DNA from 2 places in the Dyella sp. CR10 genome. Region 1 is predicted to be linked to the other one. Evidence: predicted binding sites of a transcription regulator. Region 1 holds the regulator's gene; the other holds the start of a gene.
The links. The regulator sigma-54, encoded in region 1, starts transcription at its own class of promoters, with help from an activator protein. The targets are predictions, from matches to a motif close to TGGCACGNGCNTTGC.

Region 1 (3,401 bases):
AACACTTCGAGGAACACGCCGTGCAGCGTGACCTTGGGCGCGAGCATGCGCGCGAGGTAGTACTGCATCCAGGTCAGCAACTCGTGGCCGCGCTTGGAGCTGATCCACAGGGGCGTGTTGGTTTCCTCGGCGACCTCGCGCAGGTCGGCCGGGATGGCCTGGTCCTTGGTGACAATGATCGCCACCGGCTGGTAGGCGGCGATCTTGTTGATCGCTTCCCAGCGCTGGCGCGAATCGAGGCCGTCGAGGAAGTTGAGCTCCTCGGTGCCGATGATCTGGATCTTGTTCGGATAGATGACGTTGAGATAGCCGATCAACGAGGGCCGGCGCGAGGTGGTCGCGCCGCGCTCCAGTGCACGGGATTCGCCGCGCATGCCCGCGACCCAGCGCAGCACCATGCGTTCGTGCACGCCATCGTAAAGTTGTCGGGCGGTAAGCCGATCCAAGCCGCATCCTTTGCGCCGGGTGGTGGCAAGGCTAAGGATGGCCCGGCGGCGAATGGCGGACATTGTGCCAGTTCGAGCGGCTGGCTGCCCTGCCTGGGACGGGGAGGATGAATCGGAAAGGCCCGCCCCCGGGGAGGAGCGGGCCTTGAGGATCAGCCGTATTGGCGTTCCTCGCGCACTTCGCGCTGATGCTTGTCGCATACCTTGTCGCGGTGTTTGCGTAGCTGAGCGACCAGCTTGTCGAACATGGTGTCGATCGAGACGTACATGTCCGACTCGGTAGCCTCCGCGTGCAGCGGCACGGCACCAGGGACCTTGAGGGTTCCCTCGCAGCGTTGCTGGAGCTTGTCGACGGAGAGGACGACGGACAATTCGAGGAGTCTGCTTTCGAGGCGGGTAAGTCGTTCACAGTGGCCGTTCACGCGTTCGCGAAGGGCCGGGGTGATCTCGATCTTCTGGCCGCTGAGCTGGACTTGCATGGTGCGCCTCCTCTGGTACTGCCGCATGCTGCGGCGTGGGTCGATGCGCCGGTGCCGGTAGGTCGCCGACACATCACTGTCATCTCTTGGTATGGGGACGCTTTCCGTCCCGCCAAGTTCCCGTATCCAGCACAAAAGCGCGCGGCAGGGTGACTTGCGTCAACCGGCGCGCTGGCGCTCGCTGGAGCTGGGGATTCGCATGGCCTCCCTATATTTGGCGACGGTGCGGCGGGCCACCTGGATGCCCTTGCGGTGCAATTCCTCGGCGATGGCCTGGTCGGACAGGGGTTTGCGCGGGTCCTCCGCGTCGATGAGCTTGCGCAGCATGGCCTGGATGGCGGTTGCCGAGGCACTGCCGCCGTCCTCGGTGGACACGCCGCTGGAGAAGAAATGCTTCAGTTCGAAGGTGCCCCGCGGCGTATGGATGTACTTGCGGGTGGTGACGCGCGAAATGGTCGATTCATGCATGCCCACTTCCTCGGCGACCTCGCGCAGCACCAGCGGGTGCATGGCTTCCGGGCCGTAGTCGAGGAAGGCGCTCTGCCGCCGCACGATGGCCTCGGCCACCTTGAGCAGGGTTTCGGCACGCGATTCCAGGCTCTTGATCAGCCACCGCGCCTCTTGCAACTGGCCGCGCATCCAGCTGGCATCCTCGCCGCGCGCCTGCGCGATGAGGTTGCAGTAATGCTGGTTGAGGCCCAGGCGGGGCTGGCAATCCGGATTGAGGCTCACGCGCCAGCGGCCGCCGTCCTTGCGGGCGTAGACATCGGGAGCGACATATTCCACCGGCGTCACGTCGAGCGCCGCGCCGGGGCGCGGATCGAGACTGCGGATGAGCACGGCCGCGGCGTGGGTGTCGTCTTCACTTGCGCGCAAGCGTCGCGACAGTCGGGCGATGTCGTTGCGTGCGAGCAGTTCCAGTTCGCCGTCGACGATGCGCAGCGCCAGTTCGCGCTGCGGAGTGTCGGGATCGAACTGCTCCAGCTGTACGCGCAGGCAGTCGCGCAGGTCCAGGCTGGCCACGCCGGTGGGGTCGAAGCGCTGCACCTGGCGGCGCACGGCATCGACTTCCTCGACGCCGGCTTTCAGATCCGCCGGCACGGCCGCGGTGACCGATTCCAGCGTTTCGCCGAGGTAGCCGTCGGCGTTGAGCGCATCGATGATGATGGCCGCGATGGTGCGTTCACGCAGGCTCAGGTGAGTGAGGTTGAGCTGCCACAGGAGATGCTCCTGCAGCGTCTCGGGTGCAGCGTTCTGCGGCTCGAAACCGTCGTCGTCGGATGCGCCGCTGGCACGACTGCCGCCGACGGAGGAAAAATCGATGGGCTCCTCGGCGACGCCGCCGGCTTCGCTCCATTCGGAGGGGTCGTCGCCATCTGTGTCGCTGCTGGCGCTGGACGTTTCGGCGGCAGTTTCGAAACTGGCGCTCTCGCCTTCGGCGTCGTTCTCGGCGGACGCGTCTTCGGAGAACTCCAGCAGCGGGTTGCTTTCGGCGATCTGGCGCAGCTCAGCCTCCAGCTCCAGCTGCGAGAGCTGCAAGAGGCGGATCGCCTGCTGCAACTGCGGCGTCAGGGTGAGCTGTTGGTTGAGGCGAAACTGCAGTCCGGGCTTCATACCAGCGGTTCGGATGAACGTCGGGTCATCCTAACCCCTAGGGGGAACAGCGGCCATAGCTTCCCGCTGGTGGCCGCGTAGGTCATATGGCCGAATGTGACGGCGAGCGCGTGGCGGGCATCCGCCGCTGAAACGGCTACAGCCTGAACTCGCGGCCGAGATATACCTCGCGGACTTTCTCGTCCGCCAGGATGTGCGCCGGCGTGCCGCGGGAGAGCACCTCGCCATCGTTGAGGATATAGGCGCGATCACAGATGCCCAGTGTCTCACGCACATTGTGATCGGTGATCAACACCCCGATGCCGCGTTCCTTGAGATGGCGCACGATGCGCTGAATCTCGCCCACGGAAATCGGGTCCACGCCGGCGAACGGCTCGTCCAGCAGCATGTAGCGCGGTTCGGCGGCCAGCGCGCGGGCGATCTCCACGCGACGGCGCTCACCGCCAGACAGGCTGATACCCCGCTGGTCGGCGATGTGGGCGATCTTCAGCTCGTCCAGCAGGTTTTCCAGTTCGGTGGCGCGCTGCTTGGCGTCGAGGTTTTCGCGCAGCTCCAGCACGGCCATGATGTTGTCGGCGACGGTGAGGCGACGGAACACCGAGGGTTCCTGCGGCAGGTAGCCGATGCCCAGCTTGGCGCGCGCGTGCATGGGCAAGCCGGTGATGTCGTACTTATCGAGCTTGATCGTGCCGGCATCGGCCTCGATCAGGCCTACGACCATGTAGAAGCAGGTGGTCTTGCCGGCGCCGTTGGGGCCGAGCAGGCCGACCACTTCGCCTTCGCGGATGGAAAAGGCGAAGTCGCGCACCACTTGGCGCGCGCGGAAACGCTTTTGCAGGCCTTCAGCGGACAGCATCGATTA
Region 2 (3,401 bases), 740 kb from region 1:
GCCGGCGTGTCGTCCGCGGCGCTGTCGGCGCTGTCGCCGCGCGCGTGGAACTGATTCCATGCCAGCGCGCCCAATCCCAGCGTGACGGCGGCGATGCGCACCGCGGTGCGTCCCTTGATGGCCATGTGCGTGTCTACCCTCGTTCAGTGGGCCTTGCGGCCGCTGCTGTCCCCGCCGATTCCCTGACCGCCTCGCCTTCCGGCCGGAAGATCGCTTCGATCGGCTGTCCGAACAGCCGCGCGATCTTGAAGGCCAGCGGCAAGCTGGGGTCGTACTTGCCGGTTTCGATCGCGTTGACGGTCTGGCGCGAGACATCCAGCTGCGTGGCCAGGTCGGCCTGCGACCAGCCGTGCTCGGCGCGCAATTCGCGTACGCGGTTCTCCATCGATCTATTCTCTGATTCCGCCGCGTCTGTCAGTCGCCGTAGCGACGCTTGGCCCACGCCAGGGTGAGGCCGTAGGTCACGCACAGCGCGGGAAACACCAGCAACAACGCGCTGCCGTCCAGCACGAGCACCTTGGCCGAGCTCAGGAACCCCACCGCCATGCTCCCCACCGCGATCACGCCGGCCGCGACCGCCAGCGCCTGCAGGTGCAGGCGCTGCATGAATTCGTCGCTGGCGGTGACGTAGCGGAACATGGACACCGCCACGCCGGCGATCGGCAGGGCCGGCAGCAGCGCGATCAACCCCTTCAGCCATGTCGCGTCGGCGGTTTTATGCAGCGGCCACACGAACAGCATGATCGCGAAGTACGCGATCATCGCCGGCACGAATTCGCGCAGGTAGCGGCGATCCTCCCGGCGCAGTTCGCCCTGCGCCTCCACGCAGGCGGCCGCGCGGATCACGTAGGCGAACCACCAGATCAGCATCGCCAGCAGGATCAGACACAGCGCGCGGGGCCACAGGCCCGGCCAGCGCAAGGTCAGCACCAGCACCGCCCAGAACGCCCCGATTGTCAGCACGACCAGCGTACGGCGCCGCCAGGCCGGCCAGGCGGCGATGCGCCGCGTGAGACTTTCCATGCTCCCCTCCATCGGCCACCCCCGTGGCTTTGCGCGCTCGCCATGTCAAGCAAGCTTGACAGCATGCTAGACACCGCCCTGCTCAATGTCAAGCAAGCTTGACAGCCCATCTGTAACAGGGGGCGATTTGATGCGATTTGTTAATCGGAGCAAAGGCTTGGCCGCCCATGGTCACTTTTTGACGCTGCGCGACTTTGACGAAGGATTGACGCAGCTGAACGCCGACTTGGAAAATTCTGTGAGATGTATCGCAGAACTAAGCGTTAACTAGGTCACGTTTCTTGGCACGGCTTCTGCATGATGCCGCTCGCCAAACGAGGGACGGCCGGCAGGCCCGCACCCCTCGATGCCGGCAAGACGCAGGGGGAGAGACACCGAGCCCGCGTCCGGAACGCACCGAACCTGCCGCATTCCACCCAACCGTTTAAGGACTAAGGCCCGATGAGCAAGAACGTTATCGCCACCGCCCTGATCGCCGCCCTGGGCTTCGCCGCCCTGGCGCCGAACCAGGCTTCCGCCGCCGACGGCACCATCAACATCACCGGCACCGTCAACGCCTCCACCTGCAAGATCAACGGCGGCGCCAGCCCGGCCACGGTCAACGTGACCCTGCCGACCGTGTCGACCACCTCGCTGGGCGCCGCCGGCGTCACCGCCGGCCGCACCGCCTTCGCGCTCAACCTGACCAACTGCGGCTCGCTGACCAAGGCCCAGACCTTCTTCGAGCCGGGCCCGACCATCATGGCCGACGGCAACCTGAAGAACGCCGCGGGCACCGCCACCGGCGTGGAAGTGCAGCTGCTCAACAGCGACTTCAGCGCGATCAACCTGGCCGGCACGGCCTCCACGCAGTCCTCGCAGCAGGCCACGCTGACCAGCGGCGCCGGCTCCCTGAACTACTACGCGCAGTACTTCGCGACCGCCGCCGCCGGCGCCGGCACCGTGAGCACCAGCGTGCAGTTCACGATGCTCTACCAGTAAGAACCGCCCGGCCCGCGGCGACGCGGGCCGACGCAAGAAGCAAGAGGCAAGTCGGCGCCGGTACCCCCCAGCGGGTCCGGCGCAAACTCCGCCGCCACGCGGCGGAACCGTTCTTCGCAGCGAGGGAATCCCATGAGGAAGTTCGTCTGCGCCCTGGGCGCGGGCCTGCTGGCCCTGTGTCTTGGCGCTCCGGCCGCGCAGGCCAATGTGCTGATCGGCGGCACGCGCGTGGTCTTTCCCGCGAAAGACGGCGAAGTCACCGTCCGCCTGACCAACGACAACGATCACCCCGTGCTGGTCGAGTCGTGGATCGATCGCGGCGACGTGCATTCCACCCCCGAATCTGTCGATGTGCCGTTCCTGATCACGCCGCCGCTGTTCCGCATGGAGGCGAAGAAGGAACAGAGCCTGCGCATCGTCTATACGCACGAGCAGCTGCCGGCCGACCGCGAGTCGCTGTTCTGGCTCAACGTGCTGGAAGTGCCGCCCAAGCCGACCGGCCCGCAGGCCGAAGGCCAGAACCTGCTGCAGCTGGCGCTGCGTTCGCGGCTGAAGCTGTTCTATCGCCCGGCCGGCCTGCAGGGCGATCCGCTGAAGGCGCCGGGCCAGCTGACCTGGAAGGTCGAGGCGGACGGCAAGGCCCTGGTAGCGCACAACCCCACGCCTTTCCACGTGACCATTTCCGAGCTCGCGGTGACGATCGGCGGCAAGTCGGTAAGCGCCGAGCTGGGCATGGTCGCGCCGCTGTCCGACCTGCGCCTGCCGCTGCACGACGGCGCGCCGAAGGCGGTCGCCGGCAGCACCGTGAAGTACACCGCGATTAACGACTACGGCGCCGCCGACAACTACACGGGCACCGTCGCTCCGTGAGTTCCGTGCGCGCCACGGACGGCAACGCCCGCACCGGAGGCCAGCTGGCCCGGCGCGCGCTGCTGTGCGTGGCGATCGCCGGTGTGCTGGGCGGCTGGAGCGTCGATGCGCTCGCCGCCGCGCCCGCGGCCGGCGGCGCGTCCGCCGCTTCCGCCGATGCGGCGCCGATCGATGCCAGCTTCGACCGCAACCTGCTGTCGGGTGCCGGCCGCAACACCGGCGACATCAGCCGCTTCGAGCGCGGCCAGGTGATCGCACCGGGCAACTACCGTACTGACATTTTCCTCAATGGCGCCTGGGTAGCCCGCGGCGACGTGCGCTTCGCGGCGCCCTCGCCGAATGCCAACGCCATCCCCTGCCTGTCGCGCGAGCTGTTCGACCGGCTCGGCCTGCCGCTGCAGAAGCTCTCGCCCGAGCAGCAGGCCAAGCTGGCCGACACGCAGGGCTGCACCGATATCGGCAACGTCATCGACGCGGCGACGATGACCTTCGACCAGGGCAATCTGCGCCTGGACGTGAGCGTGCCC

Region 2: a site for sigma-54 is predicted at 1,306-1,320, ahead of ACNR9O_RS22370 (fimbrial protein). Genes of this name have one in related genera too.

The regions. Positions count from the first base shown of each region.
Region 1 is NZ_CP185986.1:525,281-528,681, forward strand. Features, by position in the region: gene hprK (HPr(Ser) kinase/phosphatase) at 1-446, opposite strand, end outside; gene hpf (ribosome hibernation-promoting factor, HPF/YfiA family) at 599-925, opposite strand; gene ACNR9O_RS02260 (RNA polymerase factor sigma-54) at 1,085-2,539, opposite strand; gene lptB (LPS export ABC transporter ATP-binding protein) at 2,676-3,395, opposite strand; gene lptA (lipopolysaccharide transport periplasmic protein LptA) at 3,399-3,401, opposite strand, start outside.
Region 2 is NZ_CP185986.1:4,995,227-4,998,627, reverse strand. Features, by position in the region: gene ACNR9O_RS22385 (alpha/beta fold hydrolase) at 1-125, opposite strand, end outside; partial or broken gene ACNR9O_RS22380 (helix-turn-helix transcriptional regulator) at 200-385, opposite strand; gene ACNR9O_RS22375 (hypothetical protein) at 415-1,023, opposite strand; gene ACNR9O_RS22370 (fimbrial protein) at 1,465-2,004, shown strand; gene ACNR9O_RS22365 (fimbrial biogenesis chaperone) at 2,137-2,874, shown strand; gene ACNR9O_RS22360 (fimbria/pilus outer membrane usher protein) at 2,871-3,401, shown strand, end outside.